4 regions of the Marinobacter sp. es.048 genome follow, and region 1 is predicted to be linked to each of the others. Evidence: predicted binding sites of a transcription regulator. Region 1 holds the regulator's gene; each other region holds the start of a gene.
The links. The regulator sigma-54, encoded in region 1, starts transcription at its own class of promoters, with help from an activator protein. The targets are predictions, from matches to a motif close to ANTGGCATNNANNTTGCTNT.
Positions count from the first base shown of each region.

Region 1 (5,459 bases):
ATTGGCGAACGGGACGCCATCCTGACAACATCAACCCTGACCCTGGATAACGACCGGGGCATGGTATATACAGACGCACCCGTAGAAATACGCGACGTTACCGGTGTTACCCGGGCCACGGGCATGAAGGCGTGGATAGACGAGCGGATTCTGGAACTGAACTCCCAGGTGGAAGGACGCTATGAAACCGGAAACTAACCGATACCGGAGCCTGCTGGCTGCCCTGCTGACGGTCGCGATGGCCGGCCCGGCGGCCGCTTTCGACCTTGATTCCGACACCCCCATCAAGGTCACAGCCGACAACGCCCGCCTGGACGACGGCCAGGGCATTGCCACTTACACCGGGGATGTAGAGCTTGAGCAGGGCAATACCCGCCTGAACGCAGAACGGGTGGTGCTGTACCGGACAGAGGGCGGCCTCAGCCGGATCGAGGCCACCGGCACTCCGGCGAGATATCGGCAGCCGGCCCGAGAGGGCGAAGGCGAAACCGACGCCCGCGCACTGAACATTACCTGGTCTGCCACCGACAGCCGGCTGACCTTTGAACGGGAAGCGGTCATCGAGCAGAATGGCAATCTGTTCCGCGGCGACGTCATTCATTATGATACCGCTGGCCGGGTTGTGACCGCTGAAGGCGGCGCAGACACGGGCGAAGGCAGCGGCCGGGTAGAGATGGTAATTCAGCCACGCAGCGCCGACAGACGTTCTGACAGACAGGAATCCGATGGCAGTTCTGAGAGCCAGTAATCTGGCAAAGAGTTACAAGCAGAAAAAAGTGGTGCTCGATGTCTCCCTGGAGATCCGCAGTGGGGAAATCGTCGGACTGCTTGGCCCCAACGGCGCCGGCAAAACCACCTGCTTCTACATGATCGTGGGGCTGGTGCCCGCCGATCGTGGCCGGGTCACCATCGACAGCCGGGATATTACTCCTCTGCCCATGCACGGCCGTGCCCAGCAAGGCATCGGTTACCTGCCCCAGGAAGCCTCGGTATTCCGCAAACTATCGGTACGCGACAACATCATGGCCATCCTCGAAACCCGCCAGGGTCTGAGCAAGGCCGATAGGGAGAAAAAGCTCGAGGAGTTGCTGGAGGAGTTTCACATCACCCATATCCGGGACAGTGTTGGCATGGCACTGTCCGGCGGCGAACGCCGACGGGTCGAAATCGCCCGAGCCCTTGCCATGGAGCCGGCCTTCATCCTTCTGGATGAGCCCTTCGCCGGTGTCGACCCCATATCCGTGAGTGACATCAAACACATCATCCGGCACCTGCGGGACAAGGGTATCGGCGTGCTGATTACCGATCATAACGTGCGCGAGACCCTGGACATCTGCGAGAACGCCTACATAGTGTCCGGCGGCCACATCATCGCCTCCGGCAATGCCGAGGCGATCCTTGCCAACCAGCAGGTCAAGGAAGTCTACCTGGGCGACGAATTCAGGCTGTGACACCGAATGGCTCATTGTTTTGATGACCTGTAGCAAGTAAACTCGGCAAAGAACTTGCTAGGGTAAAGTTAAATCACGGCAAGTAACCGACATATAAAGATTTTTTTCACAACTTATGACACAAAGCGCTGATGAGTGACGGATCCTGAACCATGGTTATGAAAGCCTCCTTACAGTTAAAGCTGGGTCAGAGCCTGACCATGACACCCCAGCTGCAACAGGCGATCCGGCTTCTCCAGCTCTCTACCCTCGACCTCCAACAGGAAATCCAGCAGGCACTGGAATCCAACCCCATGCTGGAGACCTCCGAGGACGACGACCAGACAACAGACGCTGCTACCGCTAATGACGAGCGCGAAGCCAACGCCACCGAGTCTGCCGCTGAAACTGCGCCGGAACCGTCCAAAGACTGGGACGAATCCGAAAACGGCCCGGACTGGTCCTCTGAAAACGAAATTCCGGACAATATTCCGGACGATCTGCCGGTAGACACTGCCTGGGACGACATATACCAGTCCGCCCCTGCTCCTGCAGCCCGCAATGACGACGAAAACGATCACGATTTCGAAACCCGTAACTCGCCCACTGAAACGCTTCAGGATCACTTGGAATGGCAGCTCAATCTGACCCCACTGAGTGAACGGGATCAGGCCATTGCACATGCCCTGATGGACGCGGTGGATGAGCGCGGCTATCTGACAAGTGCCCTGGAAGAGATCCATGCCGGGATGCTGGATGAAAACGACGAGGACCCCCTTGAGCTGGATGAAGTGGAAGCGGTTCTTCACCGACTGCAGCATTTTGACCCTCCTGGCGTTTTCGCCCGGGATCTTCAGGAATGCCTGCTGATCCAGCTTAACCAGCTACCACCGGAAACGCCCTGGCTGGCCCAGGCACGACTGGTGATCACTCACTACATCAACCTGCTGGGCAACCGGGACTACGCCCAGTTGCTGCGCCGCAGCCGCCTGAAAGAAGACCAATTGCGGGAGGTCCTGGCGCTGATCACCGGCCTGAATCCGCGTCCGGGCGACGTTATTGACCGCGCCGAACCCGACTACGTCATCCCAGACGTCATCGTTCGCAAGCACAATGGTCGCTGGCGTGTTGAGCTGAATCCGGAAATTGCTCCGCGCATCCGGGTGAATGCCAGCTATGCTTCACTTATAAGGCGTGCGGACAGCAGTGCAGACAACACTTACCTGCGCGATCAGTTGCAGGAGGCCAAGTGGTTTATCAAAAGCCTGCAAAGCCGCAATGAGACCCTGCTAAAAGTGGCGACCCGCATTGTCGAGCACCAGCAGGGATTCCTGGATCACGGCGAAGAAGCGATGAAGCCGCTGATCCTTTCAGACATCGCCCAGGCGGTAGAAATGCATGAGTCGACGATTTCACGGGTAACGACCCAGAAATACATGCATACCCCCCGGGGCATATTCGAACTGAAGTATTTCTTCTCCAGCCATGTCAGCACTGACGAGGGCGGGGAATGCTCTTCCACGGCCATTCGCGCGATGATCAAGAAGCTGATTGCCGCCGAAACGCCGAAAAAGCCGTTGAGCGACAGTAAAATTGCAGCCATGCTAGGGGAACAGGGAATCAAGGTTGCGCGACGCACCGTTGCCAAGTATCGGGAGGCCATGCACATTCCGCCGTCTAACGAGCGCAAGCGATTGGTCTGAATACCCCTGGGGCGGGACGCAATACCATATTCGCCGGCGCACAATGCGTCAGCACCCAGACCGGCTCCCGGGAGCCGGCATGATGACAACAGGAGACGCCTATGCAACTCAATATTTCAGGCCATCACGTAGAACTGACTCCCGCACTGAAGGATTATGTTTCAGAGAAGTTCGAGAAGCTCGAGCGTCACTTTGACCACATCAGTAACTGCCAGGTAACCCTGGAAGTGGAAAAGGTGCGCCAGATTGCGGAAGCCACGTTGCACGTGGTTGGTGGTGAGATTCACGCAAAGGCAGAAAACGAGGATATGTATGCGGCCATCGACTCCCTGATCGACAAGCTGGACCGCCAGATCCTCAAGCATAAGGAAAAGAATGTAGACCGGATGCACGGAAACGGCTCTCGCTAACTGGTTGTTTTCATGCAAGTCATCTAATCGAGCTGCGACATGAGCAACGTGTCGCAGCCTTTTTTTTAACGGAAACGCAGTCGATCCATGAGCGACACATCCCTGACCATAGACAACATTCTTGCTCCGGAGCTCACCCTCTGCAGGGTACCTGCGTCCAGCAAGAAACGGGCCCTGGAGTTTATTGCCGAGCAAATAAACCATCAGGACAACACGCTCAGCGAGACCCAGCTCTTCAACAACCTGATTTCCCGTGAGCGCCTGGGCAGCACCGGCATTGGACAGGGAATCGCCATTCCCCACTGCCGCCTGGAGGGACTTGATCACGTGGTGGGCGTGCTGATGACGCTTGAAGAAAGCGTGGAGTTCGATGCAATCGACAATCAGCCGGTCGATCTGATTTTTGCCCTGATCGTCCCGAAAGAGGCTACCAGCGAACATCTGGAGCTGCTCAGCCAACTGGCCGAGAAGTTCAATGAGCGGTCGTTCTGTGATCGCCTCCGGCAATGCGAGGACGCCAGTACGCTGTACCAGCGCATGACCGCCTCGGGCGGATGATATTCATTGCAGTGGAGGTAAGGTGGTCATGAAGCTGATTATCGTCAGTGGCAGGTCCGGTTCGGGCAAGAGTACCGCACTTCATGTGCTGGAGGACCTCGGGTTCTATTGCATCGACAATCTTCCCATTGGTCTGCTCTTCCCCCTTACCCGGGAAGCAGCCAGCCAGACCAAGCCTGGTCGACTGGGCAAGATGGCGGTCAGTATCGATGCCCGCAACCTGTCCGGGGAGCTGGCCAATTTCGAGGAGATATACCGCCTCAGGACCGTATCATCTCTGACCCGACGAGCAGTCGCTCTGCACGTCCACGCACCGCAGAGCATCCGTAGTGACAGACCTCACTCCGGAGCCATACCAGCGAGATCTGCTGACCCTCTCCACTCCGACCTGTACACCACCGCATCCATGTACACTGCGGACATGTAGCACGTCGTCGTCGAAGATCAGACTGCCCTTGTAGTAGCCCCCATTTAAACCGGACACCTTGGTAGAAGCAAAGGCCTAGGCATAGACCTAGTGCAAAGGAGTGTCCAAGGTGGAGAGAATCGAAGTCATAACCGGAGTGCAACGTCGTCGCCGGTATTCCGCACAGGAGAAGGCATTCATGGTTGCTGAGTGTGAGCGGCCAGGCATGTCAGTGTCGCTTGTAGCGCGACGTCATGGTATATCAGCAAGTCTGTTGTTCCGTTGGAAGAAGCTGATGAAAGACGGTGGCATGTCCGCGATTGAATCCGGTGATGAGGTTGTCAGTGCATCCGAGGTGAAGGCCCTGAACAAAAAGGTTCGGGACCTGGAGCGGATGTTGGGCCGCAAGACGATGGAAGCTGAAATACTCCGGGAAGCTCTGGAGGTGGCTCAGTCAAAAAAGTTGATCTCGCGCATGCCGTTGCTGCCACCGGACGATACCCTCTGAAGCGGGTAGCGGAGGTACTGAAGGTATCGCGCTCCAACCTTCTGGATCGCCTTCACGGCCGCCAGAAAGGTAGATGTCCCAGATACAAAAAACAGGACGATGACCGGCATTTGCCGGTTATCAGAGAGCTGTGTGAAGTCCGTGCGGCCAATGGCTATCGAAGGATTACGGCACGCTTGAATCGGTTGCTTGCAGCCAACGATGAGCGAGTGAACCACAAGCGTGTGTACCGGCTGATGAAGCAGGATGGGCTGTTGTTGCCCCGTTACACGGGCCGGCCTCAGGAGCGTTGTCACAACGGCCAGGTCATTACGTTGAAGCCGGACCTCCGTTGGTGCTCAGACGGCTTCGAGATCCGCTGTTGGAATAAGGAGGTGGTTCGCGTGGCCTTCAGCCTGGACTGCTGTGATCGGGAACTGATGCGCTATGTGGCGACGACCGGGG
Region 1 covers NZ_FYFA01000001.1:1,841,467-1,846,925, reverse strand. Annotated here, with positions in the region: gene lptC (LPS export ABC transporter periplasmic protein LptC) at 1-198, shown strand, start outside; gene lptA (lipopolysaccharide transport periplasmic protein LptA) at 182-748, shown strand; gene lptB (LPS export ABC transporter ATP-binding protein) at 726-1,451, shown strand; gene CFT65_RS08530 (RNA polymerase factor sigma-54) at 1,610-3,133, shown strand; gene hpf (ribosome hibernation promoting factor) at 3,235-3,543, shown strand; gene ptsN (PTS IIA-like nitrogen regulatory protein PtsN) at 3,631-4,101, shown strand; partial or broken gene CFT65_RS08515 (RNase adapter RapZ) at 4,130-4,360, shown strand; one part of gene CFT65_RS08510 (IS3 family transposase) at 4,638-4,965, shown strand; one part of gene CFT65_RS08510 (IS3 family transposase) at 4,965-5,459, shown strand, end outside.

Region 2 (5,459 bases), on a different contig from region 1:
TGAGCTGCTGGCACTACGCAGGTCTGCCGGGGCACTCATCATTTCAGAAACGGATCCTGCCAATGAGCATGTCGCGGAACATGACCCAGTCGCCCATCAGGCTGTACAGTGGGTACTTGAAGGTGGCAGGTCTGTTCTTTTCAAACTTGAAATGACCCACCCAGGCAAAGCCATAGCCGATGACCGGTAAAGCCAGAAGCCACAAAAGCTTGCCTGTAGTCAGTGCCCACAAGGCCACGATAAGAACCAGAAGGCTGCCGGCAAAGTGCAGACGGCGACAGGTCACGTCGCTGTGCTCTTCAAGGTAGTAAGGATAAAATTCGGAAAAGTTGTTGAAGGTGTGCTGGTTGCTCATTGTGTTGCCACTCACCGTTATACGACCGCGTCATTTATAATTGTTGGCAGACCCGACTACGACGAAAGGTTAACAGCATTACGTACAAGCCACAATTCACAGCCGGGAGTTTTGGCTTGTACCTACTCTTTTAAACTCATCAGAACAGCGATCAGACAGCGAGCATATATGACAGCAGTTACCGATTTCCTCCTCAACCGTTCGTCAGAACCCAGGCTGGAGTCGCCCGCGCCGGACCCCGAGACCCTCGACCGGGCTTTCGCCTGTGCCGCCCGCGCTCCTGACCATGCCCTGCTGCGCCCTTGGCGTTACCTTGTTGTGGAAGGGGAAGGGCTGGAGGCTCTGGGTGAACTGTTTGCCGCAACTTGCGCCAATAACAGCGACGAGAAAGAGATTGAGAGGCTCAGGCGTGCACCTCTTCGAGCGCCGATGGTGATTGTGGGTATCGCGTCGCCGAAAACGCATCCCAAAGTACCTGAAATCGAGCAGTTGATGTCGGCCGCGGCCGGCATGAGTTTCGTCGGGCTGGCTCTGCAGGATGCCGGTTACGGTGTGATGTGGCGGACCGGCGCTGTCGCTTACCACTCTTCAGTACACGCGGGTCTGGGGCTTGAAGAGCATGAGCAGATCGTTGGCTTTCTCTACACCGGAACGGTTTCCGCGTCCAAGCCGGCTGTCCCCAGGCCGGCGGTTGATGAGTTTGTGCGGCACTGGCCCTGAAAACCTGCCTTTACGCCCCCCGGTCCGCGCCGGGGGAAGCAGCTTGCCGCTTTTTCCTGCCCGTTCCCTGCCTGCTCTTCCCAGGCCGCCAATTCGCCACTGGCCAGAGCCCGTCAATACTGGCTTTCCTGACAAATTCACTCCTCATCTGAATTCTGGCATTCAGCTTGCTTTAGTCCTGCCAAAGAGCACAGCCGGCAAAAACAGGTCGGCTTACTGGTGCAGTTTTCGGGAGGCAGCATGGCAATTACGTTCGATTCGGCCCTGGGTATTCATCAACATGCGGTTGAAGCGCGGGTTAAACGTGCCGAAGTTCTGGCAAACAACCTGGCGAACGCTGATACTCCGGGTTTCAAAGCCCGCGATCTGGATTTCCAGGCGATGATGCAGAAGGCCCAGGAACAGGTCAGCGGATTCGAGATGGCCAAAACGCACGATGCGCACATGGATACCTCCCTGTCGGCCTCGGAAAGCGATTTGATGTATCGGGTACCCCACCAGCCGTCGGTTGACGGTAATACCGTGGACGCCCAGCAGGAGCAGACCCGCTTCATGCGCAACGCCATGGATTTCCAGGCCAGCTTCCAGTTTTTGAACAGCAAGTTCAGCGGTTTGACCAAAGCCCTCAAGGGCGAATAAGCCGCAGTCACAGGATTAGCGAAGGAGAATTTTCATGTCACTGGGCAGTATTTTTGACATCGCCGGTTCCGGCATGACTGCGCAATCACTGCGGCTGAATACAACCGCGTCCAATATTGCCAATGCGGAGACGGCGAGTTCCAGCACGGGGGAAACCTATCGCGCCAGGAAGCCGGTTTTCTCAGCGATTCAGCAGTCTCTGATGACTCCGGGGCAGGGTGGCTTGCCCATGAGCGCCGATGAGGGCCCGGGTGCCGGCGTGAGGGTTGACGGTATCGTCGAGAGTGATGCGGAGCTGCAGATGCGTTACGAGCCCCATCACCCGGCGGCCAACGAAGACGGCTATGTCTTTTATCCCAATGTGAATGTGGTTGAGGAGATGGCAGACATGATGTCGTCGTCCAGAAGTTTCCAGATGAATGTGGATGTCATGAACACAGCCAAGTCCATGATGCAGCGCATTCTGACTCTTGGTCAGCAGTAACAGGGTGAGGAGCACAACATGACTGCAGTAAATGCAACAGACGCGTCGGATGTTCTGAGCCAGTACCAGCTGAAGCAACAGAATGGCGGCCAGGGCACCAGTGAGTTGGGCCGGAACGAGTTCATGGAACTGATGTTGGCGCAGCTGAAAAACCAGAACCCGTTGGAGCCTCAGGACAACGGTGAATTTATCTCCCAGCTTGCCCAGTTCAGCTCACTGGAGGAGATGCAGAATCTCTCCGGTACAGTGGAAGATGTGGTTGGACAGTTCCGTTCCACTCAGGCCCTGCAGGCCTCCGCCATGGTTGGTAAAACTGTACTTGCGCCCTCCCAGATCGGGATCCTGGGCGCTGAAGGCGAAATTACCGGAACCATTGAGGTGCCGGCATCGACCGGCGGTCTACGCCTGTCCATCGAGGGGCAAAACGGTGAGCGGGTGCGTCAGATTGATCTTGGTGCAAGTCAGGCGGGTGTGGCGTCTTTCCGCTGGGACGGTCAGGACGGCAACGGCAATCCCTTGCCGCCGGGACCCTACCGTATTGTGGCGGAGGCTTCCTATCCCGATGGGCCACAGCAACTGGGCACCATGGTGAGCGCCAATGTGGATAGCGTATCCCTGGGCCAGGGCGGCTCGATAACCCTGAATCTTGCAGGCATGGGCTCCATTGCTCTGTCTGATGTGAAACAAATTAACTGAGACCGGTGAAACACCAAGGGGTGAACCATGGCATTTAATACAGGTTTGAGCGGCCTTCGTGCGGCATCGGTGGATCTGGACGTCACCGGCAACAACATTGCGAACGCCAGCACCGTCGGCTTCAAGGGCAGTAAGGCCCAGTTTGGCGATCTATACGCCAGCGGGTTCCTGAGCGCAGGCACCAACCCGATCGGCGACGGTGTCCGGGTTCAGGATGTGAAGCAGTCCTTTGGCCAGGGCAACATCAGCTTTACTGACAACGGTCTGGATATGGCGATTGCCGGCGATGGTTTCTTTATCCTGAATAACGGCGGCGAGATTCGTTATTCCCGTGCAGGACAGTTCGGCATCGATAAGGAAGGCTATGTAACGAACAACCAGAATATGCGGGTACAGGGATACACCGCGGACGAGGACGGCAATTTGTCTGGAATTCGGGGAGATTTGCAGATTGCAACAGACAACCTGGCTCCCAGGAGGACGACAAACCTTGACTCCGATCTGAATCTTGATTCCAGGGAGTCCGTGCTGGAGACCCGTGTTCGGGATGTCGGGCCTCTCACTCTTGCTTCCATACAGGGCGAGAGCTTTGATGTGCAGTATTCGGACGGCTCGCCTGCCTTCAACGTGAATATTGACCCTGCAGCCAGTGCCCGTGAAGCGGCCTCCACCATAAACGATGCGCCTGGATTGAGTGCTTCGGCCACGACGACGGCGACTTTCGACGGCACTCCGGCTCTTGATGACGCCTTCATCTCCGGGGCCAGTTCGTTTTCATTTAGCCTTGATATCAATGGTTCGCCGCTGACTCTGGACACCTCAAATATCAATTCTCTGCAGGATCTGGTTGATTCAATCAATAACTCCAGCGAGACCGCGATTTCCGCCTCGATTGTCACCGGAGGTGGGGGAAGCGATGTTCTACGAGTGATTCATAACCAGGGTGAGACGCTCGACTTTACCTTTGCCGATGGTAATGGCAACGGCGATACCGGCACCGTCGAGGGTGATGTGAACGTGACTGCGGACCGGTCGGTGGCCGGGATTACATCAACCACGGCTGACAATGATTTTGAGGTCGCGTTCAACGCGTCACCAATCCGCGTCACCAATCAATTCAATCCGCTGGATCAGCGTACCTATAACCACGCTACATCAACCACGATCTACGACAGTCTGGGTAATTCTCACGAACTGACACAGTTTTTTGTAAAAAATCCTTCACCAGGCAATGGTGTCGGGGTGAGCGAATGGTCGGTGTATGCCCAGATTGACGGCGAGTTTGTTGGCGGCACTGACGTGACTCCATACACTGCAAGATTTGATCAGGACGGTGCTCTGCAGTCGATAAACGGCGACCCCAGTGGCGAAATCGTCATTGATGACTGGATACCCAAAGACAGCGCAGGGCAACCTAACGGAGCTGATGGCCCTCCAGCTGCCGGCGAGGTGGTAGTAACACCCATTCCTGAGCCACCGACAACATCGGCTTTCGTGATCAATCTCAGTGGCACAACGCAATATGGCGCTGCGTTTGGCGTGAACGACCAACAGCAGAATGGCTATACCACCGGCCGTCTTTCTGGCCTGGACGTATCGGATCAGGGTGTCCTGTTTGCTCGATACACCAATGGCCAATCCCAGGCTCTGGGCCAGGTCGCGTTAGCGTCATTTAACAACACTAACGGCTTGTCTCCCGTGGGCGATACTTCCTGGGTGGAAACGTTCGAATCCGGTCAGCCAATCATTGGTGCTCCGGATACCGGCACACTCGGCTCCATCAAGGCCAGCTCGGTAGAGGAATCCAACGTCGACCTATCGGCGGAACTGGTCAACCTGATCATCGCCCAGCGGAACTATCAGGCCAACGCCAAGACCATTGAAACCTCCGATGCGGTCACCCAGACCATCATCAACCTCCGTTAATCCCTCAATTTAGCGAATATGGCATGACTCCTGCAAGAAGACTGGAAACAGTCAAAATTCCGGCAGGAGTTTTCCCATGGACAAAGCCCTCTACATCGGTATGTCTGGTGCCAAGCAGAATATGCTGGCCCAGCAGGCCCATGCCAATAACCTGGCGAATGTCAGCACCACCGGCTTCAAGAAAGACTTCGCCCAGGCCCGCAGTATGCCTGTCTACGGGGAACACCACCCGACTCGTGCCTATGCCATGACCGAACGGCCTGGCACCGATCTGTCCGCCGGTGCGCTGATGGAGACCGGTCGCAAACTCGATGTGGCTGTGGAAGGCGAGGGATGGCTTGCCATTCAGAACGATCAGGGCGAGGAAGTCTTCACCCGCAGCGGAAGCCTCCAGGTGGATGTAAACGGGCTGGTGCGATTGGCCAATGGCGAACTGGTACTCGGCAACGGTGGGCCGGTTGCGCTTCCCCCTTTCGATAACGTAGAGATTGGCGCCGATGGCACCGTCTCGATTGTTCCTGTCGGTGGACCGCCGGACCAGCTGGTTGAAGTGGATCGCCTGAAACTGGTCAATCCGCCACCGGAGGCCCTGGAGAAAGGCCTTGACGGACATATGCGCCGAAAGCCGGATCAGGCTCT
Region 2 covers NZ_FYFA01000002.1:484,026-489,484, reverse strand. Annotated here, with positions in the region: gene CFT65_RS13300 (adenylate/guanylate cyclase domain-containing protein) at 1-42, opposite strand, end outside; gene CFT65_RS13295 (Mpo1-like protein) at 44-355, opposite strand; gene CFT65_RS13290 (nitroreductase family protein) at 524-1,075, shown strand; gene flgB (flagellar basal body rod protein FlgB) at 1,316-1,714, shown strand; gene flgC (flagellar basal body rod protein FlgC) at 1,749-2,198, shown strand; gene CFT65_RS13275 (flagellar hook assembly protein FlgD) at 2,217-2,894, shown strand; gene CFT65_RS13270 (flagellar hook protein FlgE) at 2,922-4,820, shown strand; gene CFT65_RS13265 (flagellar basal body rod protein FlgF) at 4,897-5,459, shown strand, end outside.
Region 2: flgB (flagellar basal body rod protein FlgB) is a predicted target of sigma-54. The motif match lies at 1,230-1,249, and genes of this name have one in related genera.

Region 3 (5,459 bases), 1.6 Mb from region 1:
CCTGGGGGTCCTGGTTCTCCTCATTACCGCTTTGCTGGTACGAAGTGTTTACCTGCTCGGCCTGGCCCAACGTCGCGACAGCTTTGCCCTGTTGCATCGGTTTGGCGTTCCTCAAGGCAGGGTGAACCGCCTGCTGGTTGTCGAGATCCTCTTGCTGGCTGCGGTTTGTGTAGTGCCCGGAATCTGGCTTGGCCGCTGGCTGGCCGCTGGTCTGGGCAGCGGCTTTGGGCAGGCGCTCGAGGGGCTGTTCGATCAGCCGTTGTACGCAGGCCAAGGCGGAGGCTGGCTGCTGCCCCTTGTCACCATGATGGCCGTGGTCCTGGTGGCTTGTCTGTCGGATTTCCTCCGGCCAATGGCCTGGGGGCTTTTGGGAGGCAAGCGCCGATACGGCGGCCTGGTGTTGTTGGTGCTGATCGCAGGCCTCGTCTTGTCGGCTTGGGTCACGGATCTGCTCTGGCTTTTCATTGCCGTGGCCATGGTATTCGTGGCTGCCGGTATTCTCGCGCCCAGATTGATTGCCTCGCTCGCAGACTGGCGGTCCTGCCACGACAGGGATCCGCAGGCACGTTGGCGCCATCGGGAGCTTGCAGTGCTGGCTCGTCGCCTGGCGCTGCCATTGGTAGCCCTGCAGTTCGCCATGGCGATGGTCTTGGCGGTGCAGGCACTGGTGACGACCTTTGAGAGCACCTTTGACCGATGGCTGGCGCAGAGACTGGAAGCGGACTATTACGTCGAAGTCCCGGAATCAGCAGATGCGGCCCTGGCACTCGACTGGCTCGCTGAACAGCCAGAGCTCTCTGCTTCCGGGCTGTGGCACCGGGTCATTCGCGGTCGGGCAACTCTGCCGGACGGCGAGGATGAGGGAGATACCAGGGTAGACGTCTTTGCCATCGGTCCCGTTGGCTCACTGGTGACCGGTTGGGAGTTGTTTGAGTCAGCGCCGCAGCCCTGGCAGAGCCTGCAACAGGGCCAGGGCGTGATGGTAAATGAACAGCTGGCGCGCCGGGAGGATTTAAAGGTCGGCCAGACCCTGAAGGTAACTTTCGGTAGTCAGTCGTTCGACTTTTCGGTACTGGCCATTTATCCGGACTACGGCCGTCCCGCCGGCGAGATCCTGATTCATCCGTCGGTTCTTCCTGCGGAGTTCGAAACCGGCTTCCAGAGCCTGTCAGTTTCACCGCGCAATCTCTCCATTGAGGTAGTGACCGACGGATTAAAACGGGTATGGCAGGTCGAGGAGTTGACGGTCCGGGACAACCGGGCGATTGAAGAGCTCGCTTCTGCCATTTTCGACCAGACCTTTCTGTTGACCCGGGCCATGACCACCCTGACCCTGATACTGGCGGCCATCGCCCTGCTGATGATGGGCTGGGTGTTTTTCTCGACCCGTGCCTGGTATTTCCGGCTGCTTGTGGTGTGGGGGCTGTCACGAAGGCAAGCTTCCGCCCAACTGATCCGCTTGTCAGTGTCGCTGACCGGCGCCATTGCCCTGCTGGCCTTGCCGCTTGGTGTCTGGCTGACCTGGGTACTGGTGCATCGGATCAATCCCATCGCGTTCGGCTGGTCACTGCCCATGGCCATCTATCCGAGGTTCTGGCTGGAGCTTGGTTTGCTCAGCGTGCTAATCGGCCTCAGCATCGCCTTACTGATGAGCCGCCAGTTGAAATCGCCGTCGGTCGCGCCCGCAAACGCCAATGCCCTGGCAGGAGGTGAGCGATGAGGCGCTGGATCTTCATCTGGTTCGCCGTGGTTCTGGCCGGCTGTTCGGAGCCACAGCAAGAGTCAGGGTTTGCCGGACTGGCCGGCATCGCGAATAACGAATCCCATGTGCCCTTTCTGCAGCCCAGGCCGGGAGACAGGCTGACATTCCCCGAGGATTATGGCCCGCACCCGCAGCACCGGATCGAATGGTGGTACCTGACGGCCAATCTGAAGACGGCAGATGGCAAACCCGTTGGCCTGCAGTGGACCCAGTTCCGCCAGGCAATCAAGCCGAGGTTGGCAGACGCTGAGCCTCCGGACGCAAACAACTGGCCCCTGGAGGCAGCCTGGATGGCCCACGCCGCAGTAAGCTTTGATACCCGGCACTACTTTGCAGAGAAGCTGGCGCGGGGCGACGTCGGCCATGCCGGTGCCCGGGCTGAGCCGATCGCCGTTTGGCTGGATGACTGGCAGCTTGAAGCTGCTTCCGGAAAGGATTCATGGCGGTTGCAGGTCTCGGCAGATGGCTGGTCCTATGATTTGACCCTGAGTATAAATGGCAAGCCGGTTGCCCACGGTGACAATGGTTTCAGCGCCAAGTCCGCCGATGGCGAGGGTTCCATGTATTTCAGTCTGGTGGATCTCCAGATAGAGGGCACGGTCACAATGGGCGATCAGACGTTGGAGGTAAAGGGAAAGGGCTGGTTCGACCGGGAGTGGAGCAGCCAGTTTCTCAAATCGGGCCAGCAGGGCTGGGACTGGTTTGCGCTGCACCTGGACTCGGGCGACAAACTGATGGCTTTCCAGCTACGGGAGGAATACGGTGGTTTTCGTTCCGGAACCTGGATTCCGGCTGATGGCGAGCCGATAGCCCTTGGCGCCGATCAGCTCAGCCTGGAGCCATTAACCGACAGCGACGGTTATCCCCGTGCATGGCAACTGTCGGTGCCAGACTTCGGGGTGAATCTGGAGGTAGTCGCTCCGGCGGGGGATTACCGGAATACCGGGCTTTACCCATATTGGGAAAGCCCGGTGTCGGTATCCGGCAGCCACGACGGGGTCGGCTACATGGAGCTGACCGGATACGGCGAGTGAACTGCACCGTAAACCGGTGTCATTCGACGGCGGTTGCGCCAATCCGGTGGATGCTCAGATCCGCTCCGTTGAACTCTTCCTCTTCGGTCAGGCGCAGGCCGGAAATCGCGTTGATAACGCCGTACACAATCAGGCCGCCAACAAAAGCCACCACAACGCCGGCAATCGAGCCGATGATCTGTGACATCAGGCTGACGCCGCCAAGGCCACCCAGCGCCTGCTGACCGAAGATACCGCAGGCAATCGCGCCGCAGACACCACAGACACCGTGCAGGGGCCAGACACCCAGGACATCGTCCAGTCGTTCAATCTTGGCCTGGGCCCACTCGAACAGGTAAACGAAGATGGCACCGGCCACACCGCCAGTCACCAGAGCGCCCACCGGATGCATCAGGTCTGAGCCGGCACACACGGCCACGAGGCCTGCCAGTGGACCATTGTGGATAAAGCCCGGGTCCTTGCGGCCCAGCAGCATGGAGACCAGGATACCACCCACCATCGCCATCAGGCTGTTGACGGCCACCAAGCCGCTGATGCCGTCAAGGGTCTGGGCCGACATCACGTTGAAACCGAACCAACCAACGGTCAGTATCCAGGCGCCGAGAGCGAGGAATGGAATGTTGGAGGGGGCAAAGGCAACGACTTTGCCGTTGCGATAGCGCCCGTTTCGGGCACCCAGAACAAGAACGGCCGCCAGGGCGATCCAGCCACCCACGGCATGCACCACAACAGAGCCTGCAAAGTCGTGGAAGGATGCACCAAACTGGTTCTCGAGCCAGCCCTGGAAACCATAGTTGCCATTCCAGATAAGCCCCTCAAAGAAGGGATAGATAAAGGCGACAATCAGGCCCGAGGCAATCAGCATCGGATAGAACTTGGCGCGCTCGGCGATACCGCCGGACACGATGGCAGGAATGGCCGCGGCAAAAGTCATCAGGAAGAAAAACTTCACCAGATCATAGCCGTTGGCAGCGGTGAGCTCGGCGGCACCGCTCATGAAATGACTGCCGTAGGCGATGTAATAACCGATAAAGAAGTAGGCCACGGCGGAGATCCCGAAGTCGGTCATGATCTTGACCAGGGCGTTGACCTGGTTCTTGTGGCGAACGGTGCCCACTTCCAGGAAGGCAAAGCCGGCATGCATGGCCAGCACCATTATGGCGCCGATAAGGATGAACAGCGTGTTGGCGCTTTCAGTCAGGGTGTGTACTGCACTCGTGATGTCCACGGGTTTTCGCTCCTGATGTTGTGTTTCCGGCCTCTATCGGGCCGTTTACGTTGGCTTGTGCATTGTTGAGGTGCAGCTAAAGCAAGAGCTGTTCCAAAATAATGCATTTCAAGAGCTGAGAGGTGGTTGAGGGATCGCTAAGAGATATAAAAGGGATTTTTGGGTCTCAGGTCGCACTATAAAGGTGCGTTTTTAGGTGGGTCGCACCAAAATAGAATGCGTTTACCAGCTGATTTCGTTTGGTGTTGAGCTGTCGGATTCGGATTCGATCCCGAGGCTGGATTCGTCATCGTTCGATTCGGACTGGATCAGTTCCCGGAGGCGCACTTCCTGTTCCTGCATCGGGCCGGAGAGATCAATGATGATTTCCACTCGCCGGTTCTTTGCGCGATTCTCCGCCGAGGTGTTGGGCACTCTTGGCTCGGTATCCGCCAGACCGGTGACGGACAGACGGGTGGGTTCGACCTGGTCCCGGGCTACCAGGACGTTGGCAACGGCGGCTGAACGGGCGGCGGAGAGATCCCAGTTACTGTAAAAGCGGTCAGTCCGGATAGGGACGTTGTCGGTGTGTCCCTCAATAGTCAGGTCACCGGGGATGCCCTCAATGACCTCTGCCATGTCCAGCAACAGACCCTCAAACTCCCAGGTCAGCTGAGCGGAGCCGGAGGGGAAGGAGCCTTTTTCTTCCACCCGGATCACGATGCGCCGCTGATCCTGGCTCACGTTGATCCGACCATCGGCAATGGCAGGTTCCAGGACTTTCAGGATCTCGTCCATGGTTTCCTGCATCTCTTCCTCTACGGCAGCTTCAACGGCCATATCGGTGGGGCTTTTCAGGGTCTGGAGTTCCGGGTCTTCTTCCGTGGTGGTCTGTTTGACTTCGTTAACCACGGTGGGCTCAGGCGGTGCGGGCGAGAACTTGTCGAAGATGGGGCTGGTGCCCTTGGGAATTTCCAGGGCGGGCACGTCGCGCTGAACACCAAAAGCTTTGGAAAGCTCCCCGGCGATCTGCTTGAATTTCTGGGCGTCGATTTCCGAAAAGGACAGCAGCAAGACGAAGAAACACATCAGCAGGGACATGAGATCAGCGAAGGTAACAACCCACGCCGGAATCCCCGGTTTCTCCTCTTCTGGCAACTCGTCCATGGTTACGCGCCTTCTGCTTCGGCCACTTTTTCACGTTCCTTGGGTGGCAGATAGCTTGAAAGCATCTGCTCAATGATCCGGGGATTGGTGCCCTCCTGGATGGCGACCAGCGCATCAATGTACAGCGACTGCATGCGTGCTTCTTCGGTCATGCGCAGAGAGAGCTTGTCAGCAATGGGCGTGGCTATCATGGTGGCTATCATGGCGCCATAGAGCGTGGTCAGCAGGGCAACCGCCATGGCGGGACCGATGGATTTCGGGTCTTCCATGTTCGACAGCATCTGCACCA
Region 3 covers NZ_FYFA01000001.1:233,895-239,353, reverse strand. Annotated here, with positions in the region: gene CFT65_RS01170 (FtsX-like permease family protein) at 1-1,720, shown strand, start outside; gene CFT65_RS01165 (lipocalin-like domain-containing protein) at 1,717-2,796, shown strand; gene CFT65_RS01160 (ammonium transporter) at 2,816-4,024, opposite strand; gene CFT65_RS01155 (flagellar motor protein MotB) at 4,247-5,170, opposite strand; gene pomA (flagellar motor protein PomA) at 5,173-5,459, opposite strand, start outside.
Region 3: CFT65_RS01160 (ammonium transporter) is a predicted target of sigma-54. The motif match lies at 4,103-4,122, and genes of this name have one in related genera.

Region 4 (5,459 bases), 160 kb from region 1:
TTTTCCAGGTAGTTCTTGCGGGTCACGTTTCCGATGGCCAGTACGTCGCCGATGTGCTCGATGGCCGGGGCAATGGCTACCGGAATCATGAACAGTACGGCGCCCCAGCTGAAGGCCGGCGCAACAAAGTCGGGGACGGCAAACCAGGCGGCTTCCTGAATCGGGGTGGTATCCACGATGCCGGCAAAAGCGGACAGGATATAGCCGGTGATGACGCCGAACATGATCGGAATCAGCCGGAAGATTCCCTTTGACCAGACCGACATGATGATGGTTACGGCCAGAGAGATCATGGCGATCCAGATGGCTGTGTCGTAGGGGATCAGTTGGGTGGCGCCGTCACCGGTGCGTCCTGAGGCCATATGAACGGCAACAGGCGCCAGGCCGAGACCGATCGTCATAATCACCGGGCCGATCACGACTGGCGGCAGAAGGCGGCGGACAAAACCGGTGCCCCGCAGGCGTACTAATCCACTCAGGAGAATATAGAGAATACCCGCTGCCATCAGGCCGCCGAGGGTTTCTTCCATTCCAAACCGGCCTTTAGAGGCGATAACCGGTGCGATGAAGGCGAAGGACGACGCCAGGAAAATCGGGATCTGGCCGCCTGTCACCACGTGAAAGATCAGGGTGCCCAGGCCGGCGGTGAACAGGGCCACGTTCGGATCCAGCCCGGTAATCAAAGGCATCAGAACCAGCGCGCCGAAGGCCACCAGCAGCATCTGGGAGCCGGCAATGGCCTGTTTCCAGACCGGGTCGTTGGTATGGTCCCGCATGCTTAAACGTCCTTCTGCTTAGTGCCGAAGATCTTGTCGCCGGCATCGCCGAGACCCGGAAGGATATAGCCTTTGTCGTTGAGGCGCTCATCAACAGAGGCGGTGTAGATGGACACATCAGGATGTTTCTCGAGCACCTTTTCAACACCTTCAGGTGCTGCGACCAGAACCAGAGCACGGATCTCGGTGCTGCCCGCCTTCTTGAGCAGGTCGATGGTGGAGATCATGGAGCCGCCGGTGGCTAGCATCGGGTCGACAATCATGGCCATGCGCTGATCCAGTTCTCCCACCAGTTTTTCCAGGTAGGTGCTGGCCTCCAGGGTTTCCTCGTTACGGATCTGGCCAACAACGCTTACCCGGGCCACCGGGATCAGGCTGAGCACACCATCAAGCATGCCAAGACCGGCTCTCAGGATCGGAACGATGGTGACTTTCTTGCCGTGAATCTGTTCCACATTAACGGGACCGGCCCAGCCTTCGATGGTCTTTTCCTGCAGGTTGAAGTCCTTGGTGGCCTCGTAGGTCAGGAGTGCACCAACTTCCTGTGCCAGCTCCCTGAAATTCTTGGTGCTGATGTCCGCACGGCGCATGATGCCGAGCTTGTGGCGGATCAGAGGGTGTTTTACCTCGTGGATTGGCATGGGGTCACCTGTGTGTCTGATTGGAGTTTTAGCGTCGCGATCAAATGGCGCAAGGATACCGCATCTGGCAAGGCGAGTCAGGCCGCAAATGGCCGGCTCACGGAAATCCACTAAGGGCTGGTACGGATCTTGCGATAACACTTCCAAACGACGCTCCGGTGTCAGATTTTCGACCTTCAAAACGCCTGCAGGCACGGCCAATCGGAGAAGTATCCGGCATGGACAGAGCTTTAGTCCTCAATAACGTCAAAACCCTGACGCGGGGCAATCTGGGCATTCCCATTATGCTGATGGGTTTGCTGGGTATGATGATTCTGCCTATGCCGGCGTTCCTGCTGGACGTGTTCTTTACTTTCAATATCACCCTTTCGATTGTCATTCTACTGGTGTGTGTCTACGCCCTCCGGCCCATGGAGTTCGCCTCTTTCCCCACAGTTCTGCTGGTAGCCACGCTCCTTCGCCTCGCCCTGAACGTGGCCTCCACCCGGATTGTTCTTCTGAACGGCCACGAGGGCGGTGACGCCGCCGGTAAGGTGATTGAATCCTTCGGTGCGGTCCTGATTGGTGGCAACTACGCCGTGGGCCTGGTGGTGTTTGCGATCCTGATGATCATTAACTTCCTGGTGGTGACCAAGGGTGCCGGCCGGGTATCCGAGGTGAGTGCGCGTTTTACCCTGGATGCCATGCCCGGAAAACAGATGGCGATTGATGCGGATCTTAATGCTGGCCTAATCAATCAGGACGAAGCCAAGCATCGTCGTTCCGAGATTGCACAAGAGGCGGATTTCTACGGCTCCATGGACGGTGCTTCCAAGTTTGTGAAGGGCGACGCGATTGCCGGTCTGCTGATTCTTGCCATTAACATTATCGGCGGTATTGCCATCGGTATGCTGCAGCACGGTCTTGATTTCGGGCTGGCCATGGAGCGCTATGCGCTGCTGACCATTGGTGATGGCCTGGTGGCACAGATTCCCTCGCTGCTGCTGTCCACGTCTGCGGCGATCATGGTTACCCGGGTAACCTCCAGCCAGGACATGGGTGGGCAGATCCTTCAGCAGATGTTCAGTGCCCCTAAGGCCCTGTCTATTGCAGCCACCATCCTGATTATCCTGGGTCTGATTCCGGGCATGCCCCATGTGGCCTTCCTGGGGCTTGGTACCCTGGCGGGCGGTGCTGCCTGGTATATCTGGAAACACCAGAGGCAGACCGTCGAGGAAGAGGGTGCATTTCCGTCGCGGGGCGCTGGCGGTTCCGCACCACGGCCGGCGGGTCGCGATCTGCCTCCCGGCGGTGATGCAGGCGGCGATCAGGGGCGCCAGCTGCCGGCACCCGGCGAGACCAAGGAACTGGGCTGGGACGACGTGTCCACCGTTGATATCGTCGGTCTGGAAGTGGGCTACCGGCTGATTCCGCTGGTGGACAAGTCACAGGGTGGCCAGTTGCTCAGTCGCATAAAGGGTGTTCGTAAAAAGTTGTCCCAGGATCTGGGCTTTCTGATGCCCTCGGTTCACATTCGAGACAACCTGGATCTGATGCCCAACGTCTATCGCATTACGCTGATGGGCGTGACCATTGCTGAGGCCGAAATCCATCCGGACCGCGAGCTGGCCATAGACCCCGGCCAGGTGTTCGGAAAAATAGAGGGGATTGAGGGCAAGGATCCGGCGTTTGGTCTGGATGCCAGCTGGATCGAGCCAGACAAGAAAGACCAGGCCCAGACCCTGGGGTATACCGTGGTCGATGCCAGTACGGTGGTTGCCACCCATCTGAACCAGGTATTGCAGAAGCACGCCCACGAACTGCTGGGTCACGAGGAAGTCCAGAAGTGGCTGGATCAGCTGGAGAAGATTTCTCCAAAGCTGGCCGAGGAGCTGGTGCCCACCACTGTGTCCATCAGCCTGCTGCTGAAAGTGCTGCAGAACCTCCTGAAGGAAGAAGTGCCGATCCGGGATATGCGGTCCATTGCCGAGGCCATCGTGAACGTGCATCCGAAGAGCCAGGATCCGAAACTGCTGACCACCGTTGCCCGGCAGTCCCTGCGCCGGATGATTGTTCAGAGCATCTGCGGCAACGAATCGGAGATACCGGTGATCACCCTGGATCCGGATCTGGAACAGTTATTGCTAAAGTCAGTTCAGCAGAGTCAACAATCCGGCGGTCAGGAAGATATTGGCCTGGTTCTGGAGCCGAATATGGTTGAAAAGCTCCAGCGCTCCCTGCAGGAGAGCGTCCAGCGCCAGGAGATGCTCGGCAAACCAGCCATCCTGCTGGTGTCCGGGCCCCTGCGGCCGGTTCTGGCGAAATTTGCCAGTTATGGGGTAGAGCGACTGCACGTGCTCTCGTACCAGGAAATTCCGGATAACAAACAGATTACGATCGTGGCGTCCGTTGGCCAGTAACGGCGCGGATGACAGAGCGGACAGCGCCGGCACGGCGTTGCCGGTGGAGGAAGAGGCATCATGAAAGTAAAACGGTTTTTTGCTCAGACCATGGCAGAGGCGCTGAAACAGGTCAGTGAACAGATGGGGCCGGATGCCGTGATTCTTTCCAACCGTCGGGTTGATGGCGGTGTCGAAATAGTGACGGCGCTGGACTACGACGAAAACATGGCACGGCAGCGACTGGGTAATCAGGCGGAGGAAGCAACCAACGGGTCCCGTCTTGCGGAGATGCAGGCGGAGCAGCACCGCCGTCTTGAGGACGAGTTGAGCCGCTCCCGTGACCGCATCCGTGAAGTCAGGGAAAAGCGTGCCGCCCACGGAGCCAGCTACGCCGACGCGTCATTTGCTGCTGTTCAGGACGCGGCGAGCGGTGGTTTTGATGACATTGAATCTGTGCCGCAAGCGCCCCGGGCAGCCTATTCCGATGAGCTGGCGCAAATGCGCGCCGAGATCAGCTCCCTGAGGGACATGATGCAGGGCCGTCGGCCGCAACCGGAGCCGGAGGTTTCGGCAACCACCGCGGTTCAGCAGCGGCTGGCTGAGCGTTTGCAGGAATTCGGTCTCGGCACTGATCTGGCTGGGTCAATTTCCCGGCGCCATAAGGCAGGGCGCTTGGAAGATGGCTGGAAACAGTCCCTGAAAATGCTGTGTACCGGCGTCCGGACCTCCCGCATGGAGTGGCTTGATGAGGGTGGCGCCTACGCGCTGGTAGGTCCCACCGGTTCCGGCAAGACCACCACCATTGGCAAGCTGGCGGCTCGCTACGTGCTCAAGCATGGCTCCGACTCGGTGGCCCTGGTTACCACCGACCGATATCGGGTGGCCGCGCATGAGCAGCTGTTCGTGTTCGGTCGTATCCTGAATGTGCCGGTTCGGGTGGTGGATGAGAGCCACAGTCTGGATGATATTCTCGACGAGCTTTCAGACCGTCATCTGGTGCTGATCGATACTGCCGGGCTGACCAGCGCTGACAAAGGCTATCAGGAACAACTGGCCGAACTGGCTCGCAGCCATCACAATATCAAAACCCATCTGGTCGTCTCGGCAACCAGTCAGCCTCGCATCATGAAATCCGTCTGGCATTGCTATAAGATGGCAAATCTTGCGGGCTGTGTAATGACCAAAATCGACGAGGCCCTGACGCTGGGCGAGTCTCTCGGGTTTGTGATGGAAACCGGTCTGCCGGTAGCCTATTACACAGACGGCCAGAAGATTCCTGAAGACCTGCACCACGCAGAAGCCGTTCCGCTGGTGCGGTTGGCCGTGGATCGGCTGAAAACACTCCAGCAACAGCAAGCGGTCGCAGAGGGCCTGAAAGAGCACGCCTGAGACCGGACAGATTGACAGCAGGCGTCGGAGAAAAAGCCGGCGAAACGTGGCGAGAGACCAAAAACAGTATGAGCAGAGCACATCCGGTACAGGTGATTGCAGTTTCCGGCGGAAAGGGTGGTGTCGGCAAGAGTAACGTGTCGGTGAACCTCGGAATTGCCCTGGCGCAGAAAGGCCGGAGAGTGGTGCTGCTCGACGCCGATCTGGGGCTCGCCAATATCGACGTCTTGCTGGGCATCACTGCCAATCGCAACCTCCAGGATGTTCTGGCG
Region 4 covers NZ_FYFA01000001.1:1,998,041-2,003,499, forward strand. Annotated here, with positions in the region: gene CFT65_RS09255 (uracil-xanthine permease family protein) at 1-776, opposite strand, end outside; gene upp (uracil phosphoribosyltransferase) at 779-1,417, opposite strand; gene flhA (flagellar biosynthesis protein FlhA) at 1,636-3,816, shown strand; gene flhF (flagellar biosynthesis protein FlhF) at 3,877-5,187, shown strand; gene CFT65_RS09275 (MinD/ParA family protein) at 5,256-5,459, shown strand, end outside.
Region 4: flhA (flagellar biosynthesis protein FlhA) is a predicted target of sigma-54. The motif match lies at 1,534-1,553, and genes of this name have one in related genera.